2 regions of the Streptomyces sp. NC-S4 genome follow, and region 1 is predicted to be linked to the other one. Evidence: riboswitches for the same ligand, from Rfam matches in the RefSeq annotation. Region 1 holds a riboswitch; the other holds the start of a gene.
What was found. Region 1 has a riboswitch for ZMP and ZTP ahead of ACXNSR_RS23805 (serine hydroxymethyltransferase). Riboswitches for the same ligand answer to the same signal wherever they lie in the genome.
Positions count from the first base shown of each region.

Region 1 (4,633 bases):
GCCCGCTGCCGAACGGGTACTCGCGCAGCTTGCGCCAGACCCCGTCCGAGCCCTGCTCGTAGAGCGCGAAGCCCTCGCAGACCCATTCGGCGGCGTACTCGGCGAGGGTCGTGAACGCGAGCTCCATCGCCTCCTCGGAGATCCCGTGGGCGACCGTGACGTGCGGGTGGTACGGGAACGCCAGCTCCCGGTCGAGCGGCCCCTCGGGGTCGCGGACCTCGTTCTGGAGGCGGGTGCAGCCCGCCACCCCTTCGGCGATCTTGACGAAGACGACCGGGGAGAGGGGGCGGAAGGTTCCCGTGCCGGCCAGCCGCATCCGGAAGGCCGGGAAGGCGGCCGCGACCTCGACCAGGTGGGCCCTGATCGCGGGAAGCCGGTCCGCCTCCACCTCGGTGGGCGGGACGAGGGTGACGTGCGTGGGGATGCCGTGCGCGGCAGCGTCCCCGAAGCCCGCGCGCAGCTCCTGGAGCTGGCTGCCGTACGGCTCCGGGACCGCGATCGAAACGCCGAGCGTTACGGTCCCCACGTATCTCTCCTCCGCTTGTCGCTGTGGACTGCTGCCGCCCCAGTGTGGCGGCAGCACCCCCATTCGTGCCAGGGCTCTCTGTCCGTAGTTGCGTTCGTCAGTGCTTGGCGGGCAGCAGACCGAGGCGGTCGTAGGCCTGCGCGAGGGTCTCGGCGGCGACCGCGCGGGCCTTCTCCGCACCCTTGGCCAGGATGGAGTCCAGCGTCTCCGGGTCGTCCAGGTACTCCTGGGTCCGCTTCTTGAACGGTGTGACGAAATCGACCATCACGCCCGCCAGGTCGGTCTTCAGCGCGCCGTAGCCCTTGCCCTCGTACTTGGCCTCCAGCTCGGCGATCGTCTCGCCCGTGAGGGTGGAGTAGATCGTGAGCAGGTTGCTGACGCCGGGCTTCTTCTCGGAGTCGAAGCGGATCTCGGCCTCGGTGTCGGTGACCGCGCTCTTGATCTTCTTCTCGGTGACCTTGGGCTCGTCGAGGAGGTTGATCAGGCCCTTGGGGGACGAGGCGGACTTCGACATCTTGATCGCCGGGTCCTGGAGGTCGTAGATCTTCGCGACCTCCTTGACGATGTGCGCGGCGGGGAGGGTGAACGTCCGGCCGAACCGGCTGTTGAAGCGCTCGGCCAGGTCGCGGGTCAGCTCGATGTGCTGGCGCTGGTCCTCGCCGACGGGGACGGCGTTCGCCTGGTACAGCAGGATGTCGGCGACCTGCAGGATCGGGTACGTGAACAGGCCGACGCTGGCGCTGTTGACGCCGCCCTTGGCGGACTTGTCCTTGAACTGGGTCATCCGGCTGGCCTCGCCGAATCCGGTGATGCAGTTCATGACCCAGCCGAGCTGCGCGTGCTCGGGCACGTGGCTCTGGACGAAGAGGGTGCAGCGCTCGGGGTCCAGGCCGGCGGCCAGCAGCTGCGCGGCGGACAGGCGGGTGTTCGCCCGCAGGTCCTTCGGATCCTGCGGCATGGTGATCGCGTGCAGGTCGACCACCATGTAGAAGGCGTCGTGCGTCTCCTGCAGGGCGACGTACTGGCGGATGGCTCCGAGGTAGTTCCCGAGGTGGAACGAACCGGAGGTGGGCTGGATGCCGGAGAGCGCGCGAGGACGATCAGAAGCCATGGCTTCATTCTCTCAGGTGCGGGGGCGGGCCCGTGCCCGCCGTCGGCCTGATCCAATCGCCGGCGGGGCTGGAAATTCCAGCCCCGCCAGGGGGCACCTCCCAGCGGTAGCTGGGGGAGATCGGGGCGCGGGGGTCCGGGGGCGGCGCCCCCGGCCACGGCGCCGCAGGTCAGGCGAGCGGCAGGCCCGGGGCCGGGAAGGCGGCCATGAGGTCCGTCACCTCGGCGCGGATCACGGCGAGGGCCTGCTCGTCGCCCTTCGCGGCGGCGTCCACCGCCCGCGAGATCCAGTCCGCCACGACCGGCATGTGCTCCGTGGACAGCCCGCGGGACGTCAGCGACGGCGTGCCGATGCGGATGCCGGACGGGTCGAAGGGCTTGCGCGGGTCGAACGGCACCGTGTTGTAGTTCACGACGATGCCCGCCCGGTCCAGGGCCTTGGCCGCGGTCTTGCCCGGCACGTCCTTGCCCGTCAGGTCGATCAGGATCAGGTGGTTGTCCGTACCGCCCGAGACCAGGTCGAAGCCCTCCTGCAGCAGCGCCGCGGCCAGCGCCCTGGCGTTGGCGACGACCTGGTGCGCGTACGCCGTGAAGGACGGCTGGGCCGCCTCGTGCAGCGCCACCGCGATACCGGCCGTCGTCTGGTTGTGGGGGCCGCCCTGCAGGCCCGGGAAGACCGCCTTGTCGATGGCCTTCGCGTGCTCCTCCCGGCACATCAGCATCGCGCCCCGCGGACCGCGCAGGGTCTTGTGCGTGGTGGTGGAGACGACGTCGACGTGGTCCGCCGGGGACGGGTGCGCGCCGCCCGCGATCAGGCCCGCGATGTGGGCGACGTCGGCGACCAGGATCGAACCCGCCTCCCGCGCGATCTCCGCGAAGGCGGCGAAGTCGATCGTGCGCGGCAGGGCGGTACCGCCGCAGAAGATCAGCTTGGGCCGCTCGGCGAGGGCCAGCTCGCGCACCGCGTCGTAGTCGATCAGCCCGGTGTCGGCCCGGACGCCGTACTGGACGCCCCGGAACCAGGAGCCGGTCGCCGAGACGCCCCAGCCGTGGGTGAGGTGCCCGCCCATCGGCAGGGCCATGCCCATGACCGTGTCGCCCGGCTTCGCGAAGGCCAGGTACACGGCCAGGTTGGCGGGCGAGCCGGAGTACGGCTGCACGTTGGCGTGGTCCACGCCGAACAGGCCCTTGGCCCGCTCGATCGCCAGCGCCTCGACGCGGTCGATGTTCTGCTGGCCCTCGTAGTAGCGGCGGCCGGGGTAGCCCTCGCTGTACTTGTTCTGCAGCACGGTGCCGGAGGCTTCGAGGACGGCCGCGGACACGTAGTTCTCGCTGGGGATCAGGCGCAGGGTCTGCGCCTGCAGCACTTCCTCCGCGGCGACGAACGACGCCAGCTCGGGGTCGGTGGCGGACAGGGCGGGATGGCGGCTCGCGGACATGGCGGGCTCCTCCGGGGTCGATGTGATCGGTACCCCGCGAGGCCCAGGCGAGCGGCCCTGTATGCGGTCGAGCGCGCACGACTCCCCCGGAGTTGGTTCTCCGTACGCCAGTCGCCGTGCGTACCGGACACCTTAGCGGGCGCGCCGGAAGAGAGGTTTCTGCGTCCGCGATACGAGCGACGATAAGAAGGTGACGCCACCCTCGTCACCGCTTCACCCGGCGCTGCACCGCGCCGGACGGACGATCGGAGATCCCGTGTCGACAACTGCTGATGCCATCCGCTCCGCAGACGCGCACAGCGCGCACAACTACCATCCGCTGCCGCTGGTCGTCGCGTCCGCGGAAGGCGCGTGGATGACCGATGTCGAGGGCCGCAGATACCTCGACATGCTCGCCGGGTACTCGGCCCTCAACTTCGGGCACGGCAACCGCCGTCTGATCGACGCCGCCCGCGCCCAGCTGGAACGGGTCACGCTCACCTCACGCGCCTTCCACCACGACCGCTTCGCCGAGTTCTGTACCGAGCTCGCCGCGCTGTGCGGCAAGGAGATGGTGCTCCCCATGAACACGGGGGCGGAGGCCGTGGAGACGGCGGTGAAGACCGCCCGCAAGTGGGGCTACGAGGTCAAGGGCGTCCCGGACGGGCACGCCAAGATCGTGGTGGCCGCCGACAACTTCCACGGGCGCACCACGACCATCGTGTCCTTCTCCACGGACCACGACGCCCGTGACCACTTCGGCCCGTACACGCCGGGCTTCGAGATCGTCCCGTACGGGGACCTCACCGCGCTGTCGCACGCCGTCACGGAGAACACCGTGGCCGTGCTGCTGGAGCCGATCCAGGGCGAGGCGGGGGTGCTGGTGCCGCCGGCCGGGTACCTGAGCGGCGTACGGGAACTGACCCGCGAGCGGAACGTCCTGTTCATGGCGGACGAGATCCAGTCGGGTCTGGGGCGTACCGGCCGGACCTTCGCGTGCGAGCACGAGGGGGTCGTCCCGGACGTCTACATCCTCGGCAAGGCGCTCGGCGGCGGTGTGGTGCCCGTGTCGGCCGTGGTCGCCGACCGGGACGTGCTCGGGGTGTTCCGGCCCGGGCAGCACGGGTCCACCTTCGGCGGGAACCCGCTCGCGTGCGCGGTCGCCCTGGAGGTCATCGCGATGCTGCGCACCGGCGAGTTCCAGGGCCGCGCCACCGAGCTGGGCGAGCACCTGCACCGGGAGCTGAACCTGCTGGCCGGCGGGGGCGCGGTGACCGCAGTACGCGGCCGCGGCCTGTGGGCGGGCGTCGACGTCGACCCGTCGCGGGGCACCGGCCGGGAGATCTCCGAGAAGCTGATGGAGCTCGGGGTGCTGGTGAAGGACACCCACGGGTCGACGATCCGGATCGCCCCGCCGCTGGTGATCAGCAAGGAGGACCTGGACTGGGGCCTGGCCCAGCTCCGGTCGGTGCTCGGCGCGTAGGGCGCCCCGGTCACCGCGGCCTAGAGGATGACGTGGGGCAGGAAGCGGGCGTACTCGTCCGTGACCGGCCCCGCCGATTCGCGGATGCCGAGCCCT
Region 1 is NZ_CM135937.1:5,266,753-5,271,385, reverse strand. It holds gene ACXNSR_RS23815 (2'-5' RNA ligase family protein) at 1-526, opposite strand, end outside; gene trpS (tryptophan--tRNA ligase) at 624-1,637, opposite strand; gene ACXNSR_RS23805 (serine hydroxymethyltransferase) at 1,807-3,075, opposite strand; ZMP/ZTP riboswitch at 3,110-3,200, opposite strand; gene rocD (ornithine--oxo-acid transaminase) at 3,332-4,537, shown strand; gene ACXNSR_RS23795 (glutathionylspermidine synthase family protein) at 4,558-4,633, opposite strand, start outside.

Region 2 (4,633 bases), 1.7 Mb from region 1:
GCGCGCGGGCCGCTACTTCCCGCCCGAGGAGGTCGCCCGCTGCACCTTCGGCGTGGTCCTCGACACCTCGGGGTCGATGAACGCCGCCCTGCTCGGCAAGGCGCTGGGCGCGATCGCCTCGTACGCCGAGGCCCGAGACGTACCGGCGGCGCGCGTCGTCTTCTGCGACGCGGCGCCGTACGACGCGGGCTATCTGCCCCCGACCGAGATCGCCGGCCGGGTACGGGTCCGCGGGCGGGGCGGTACCGAGCTGCAGCCGGGCATCGACCTGCTGCAGCGGGCGGAGGACTTCCCGCCCGGGGCCCCGGTACTGGTGATCACGGACGGGTGGTGCGACACCCTGCGCATCCGGCGCGAGCACGCCTACCTGATCCCCCAGGGCGCGTCCCTGCCGTTCACCCCCAGGGGTCCCGTCTTCCGCCTGACCTGACCTGACCGACCTGGCCTGACCGACCTGACCCCGACCGGACGCAGAACGCCCCTGACCCGCGGGTCCGCGGGTCAGGGGCGTTCCGGTGGAGACCGACTCAGTCGAGGTAGTCGCGCAGCACCTGCGAACGCGACGGGTGGCGCAGCTTCGACATGGTCTTGGACTCGATCTGGCGGATGCGCTCACGGGTGACCCCGTACACGCGGCCGATCTCGTCCAGGGTCTTCGGCTGGCCGTCGTTGAGGCCGTAACGCATGGAGACCACGCCCGCCTCGCGCTCCGAGAGCGTGCCCAGGATGGACTGGAGCTGCTCCTGGAGGAACGTGAAGGACACCGCGTCCGCGGGGACGACCGCCTCGGAGTCCTCGATGAGGTCACCGAACTCGCTGTCGCCCTCCTCACCCAGGGGGGTGTGGAGGGAGATCGGCTCACGGCCGTACTTCTGGACCTCGATGACCTTCTCGGGGGTCATGTCGAGTTCCTTGCCCAGCTCCTCCGGGGTGGGCTCACGGCCCAGGTCCTGGAGCATCTGGCGCTGCACGCGGGCGAGCTTGTTGATGATCTCGACCATGTGCACGGGGATGCGGATCGTGCGCGACTGGTCGGCCATGGCACGCGTGATCGCCTGCCGGATCCACCAGGTCGCGTACGTGGAGAACTTGAAGCCCTTGGTGTAGTCGAACTTCTCCACGGCGCGGATCAGACCGACGTTGCCCTCCTGGATCAGGTCCAGGAAGAGCATGCCGCGGCCGGTGTAGCGCTTGGCGAGGGAGACCACGAGGCGGAGGTTGGCCTCCAGCAGGTGGTTCTTCGCCCGGCGGCCGTCCTCGACCAGGATCTCCAGCTCGCGCTTGAAGGCGGGCTTGTGGTCCTCCTCCTCTTCGAGCTTGTACTCGGAGAAGAGACCCGCCTCGATGCGCTTGGCGAGCTCCACCTCCTGCTCGGCGTTCAGGAGCGGCACCTTGCCGATGAGCTTGAGGTAGTCCTTGACGGGGTCGGCGGTGGCGCCGGCCACCATGACCGTCTGCGCCGGGGCGTCGTCCTCGTCGTCGTCGGACAGGACGAAGCCCTGGGTGCCGCCGGCCTTGGGCGCCTCGTCCTCGGGCTCGTCGACCAGGTCCTCGGCAGCCCAGTCCTCGCCCTCGACGACGGGGGTCTCGCCCTCGTCGGCGTCCTTGGCGCTGGTCTTCTTCGCCGCGGTCTTCTTCACGGCGGTCTTCTTGGCGGCGGTCTTCTTGACCGTGCGCTTCTTCGGTTCGGCGGCGGCCTCGGCCGACGCCTCGTCCCCGATGGAGGCTGCCGACGGAGCGGATATCGCCGTGGCGGTGGTCACGGCCGTGGCCGCGGTGGTCACCGCGGTCTTGCGGGCGCCGATGGGGCGCGGCGCGGCGGTGGCCTTCTTGGTCACGGTGCGGGCCGGGGCGGCGGCAGCCTTGCGGGGCTTCTTGGCGGCAGCCTTGGTGGCGGGGGCCGCGCTGACGTGAAGGGCGACACCCTCCTCGTCCAGGACCTGGTTCAGGCTGCGCAGGACCCGCTTCCACTGGTCCACCGGGATGCGGCCGGCCTCGAAGGCCTGGCGCACGTCGTCACCGTTGATGTGACCCTGCTCGCGGCCGCGCTCGACGAGCGCGACGAGGGCCTCGGATTCGGCGATCTCCGGAGGGAACGTACGGGACGGGCTGAGCGACACAAGGAGCCTCTCGTTGCGAACAGATAAGGGTGGGCGGGACATCATCGCGCGAACTCGGGAAACAGACCCGAGGGGGGTCTGTATTCCGGGCCGCGCGAGGACACCTGTCGGTTCATCGCATGCCCGAGTCGATTCGTTACGCGCTGAATTGAGTGACCTGCGCCACGCTGTGGCCGCGCAACCGATCCGGCGCAGATCCGTCCGCCCTTCAGGTCAGCCCGTTTTGCGGGCTTCGATGAGGAAGCGGGCGGTGTGAGCGACGAACGGACCTTCGCGTTCGATCTGTTCGTGGAGCTCACGCAACCGGTCCCGGTACTGCCCGACCGTGAAGCCGGGCACCATCCAGATCACCTTCCGCAGAAAGTAGATCACGGCTCCGATGTCGTGGAACTCCGTGCGCAGCCGCTCGGAGCGCAGATCGAGGACCTCGAGGCCGGCCGCGGTGGCGTCGGCGACCGCGTCGTCGGGGTGCCGGGCGCGCCGGACCTCCTCCGGCTGCGGGCCGAGGAAGTACTCGACGAGCTCGAAGACGCTCGCCGGACCGACCTGCTGCGAGAGGTAGCTGCCGCCGGGCGTCAGCACCCGCGCGATCTCCTCCCACCAGATGGTCACCGGGTGCCGGCTGGTCACCAGCTCGAAGGCCGCGTCACCGAAGGGCAGCGGCGGCTCGTCGGAGTCGGCGACCACCACCGCGCCCAGTGGGTGCAGCAGCCGCGTCGCCTTGTCGATGTTCGGCGGCCAGGACTCGGTGGCGGCCGTCAGCGGCGGCAGCGGAGCGCACCCGGCCAGTACCTCACCGCCGCCGGTCTGGATGTCCAGCGCCGACCGGACCAGGGTCAGGCGCTCGGCCATCAGCTTCTGGTACCCCCAGGAGGGACGCTGCTCGGTGGCCCGGCCGTCGAGCCAGGAGAAGTCCCAGCCGTCCACGGAGACGGACTCGGCCTCGGCGACAAGATGGTCGAAAGTACGCGTCATGCATTGATCGTCCCAGGTCGGACGCCCGACAACCACCGGATATGTCGACTACAGTGGTCGGCGGGCCGTGACTGGCGTTCGGGTGGATCACCACCGGGGAGCGGCCCGGCGTACCTGTGGACCTGCGGTACGCCGAGTGCCGCGCGCCTGGGCGAACCGCGAGATCCGCAGCGACGTTCAGGAGACCCCGTGACGACCGCCCAGACTGCCTCTGTTCCCGCCTCTGCTCCTGTCGCCGGCTCCGCCCGGCTGATGGACGGCACGGCCCTCGCCCGCCGCATCTCGGAGCAGACCGCCGCCTACGCGGCGAAGATCACCGAGCGCACCGGCACCGCGCCCTGCCTCGCGACCGTGCTGGTCGGCGAGGACCCGGCCTCCGTGACCTACGTCCGCATGAAGCAGAACCGCTGCGCCAAGGCCGGGATCACCTCCCGCCACGTCGAGCTGCCGGCCGAGACCACCACCGAGGAACTGGTGGCCACCCTCACCGCGCTCTCCGAGGACCCCGAGATCAGCGGCATCCTGCTCCAGCACCCCGTCCCGCACCACATCGACGAGCGCGCCGCCTTCGAGGCCATCGCCCCGGGCAAGGACGTCGACGGCGTCACGATGCACTCCTTCGCCGCCATGGGCTTCGGACTGCCGGGCTTCGTCTCCTGCACCCCCGGCGGCATCATGCGGCTGCTCGCCGCCTACGACGTGGACCTGACCGGCAAGCACGCCGTCGTCGTCGGCCGCAGCGCGATCCTGGGCAAGCCGGCCGGGATGCTGCTGCTGGAGCAGAACGCCACCGTCACCTACTGTCACTCGCGCACCCAGGACCTGCCCTCGATCGTGCGCCAGGCGGACGTGCTGGTCGCCGCCGTCGGCAAGGCCGAGTTCATCCGGGGCGAGGACATCAAGCCGGGCGCGGTGGTCCTGGACGCCGGGTACAACGAGGGAAACGTCGGCGACGTGCACTTCGAGTCCGCCGCCACCCGGGCGTCGCTGATCACGCCCGTGCCGGGCGGTGTCGGTCCGATGACCATCGCCGTACTGCTGGAGCAGACCGTGCGGGCGGCCGCCGCACAGGCCGGCCTGGACCTCGCGGAGCTCTGATCCCGGCACGCGGATCCCGTACGCGCATTCGCATCCCGCACGCACGCCCCGGACCCCGGTCCGGGGCGTCGTGCTGTCCCGGGGCCCGTGCGCCTCAGGCGCCGACCGGTCCGGGGACCGGGTCCGGTGCGTCGGCGGCGGCCGCCTCACGGGCCGCGGCGACGATGTCGGAGGTACGGAACGCGTGGGCGAGGGCGGTCAGGGGCTGCCGGCCCAGGCGGTAGGGCTGCGGGATCGCGGCCGGCGCCGGCCCGGATCCGCGGGCGGCGGCGGCCTTGCGGTGGCAGGCGGCCGCCAGAACGGCCGCGTCCGCGACCGTGGCCGCGTTCGCCTCGCTCAGCCCCCGGCCGCGGGCCTCCTCGTACGCCGCACGGCGCACCCTGGGGTCGAACCAGCCGGCCAGCGCCAGGATCCCGTCGTCGATGACCGACTCGCGGTGG
Region 2 is NZ_CM135937.1:6,960,047-6,964,679, forward strand. It holds gene ACXNSR_RS31265 (vWA domain-containing protein) at 1-430, shown strand, start outside; gene ACXNSR_RS31270 (RNA polymerase sigma factor) at 528-2,120, opposite strand; gene ACXNSR_RS31275 (methyltransferase domain-containing protein) at 2,334-3,095, opposite strand; ZMP/ZTP riboswitch at 3,153-3,255, shown strand; gene ACXNSR_RS31280 (bifunctional 5,10-methylenetetrahydrofolate dehydrogenase/5,10-methenyltetrahydrofolate cyclohydrolase) at 3,348-4,193, shown strand; gene ACXNSR_RS31285 (MAB_1171c family putative transporter) at 4,288-4,633, opposite strand, start outside.
Region 2: linked by a shared signal. The riboswitch ahead of ACXNSR_RS31280 (bifunctional 5,10-methylenetetrahydrofolate dehydrogenase/5,10-methenyltetrahydrofolate cyclohydrolase) and the one ahead of ACXNSR_RS23805 (serine hydroxymethyltransferase) in region 1 are both predicted to bind ZMP and ZTP.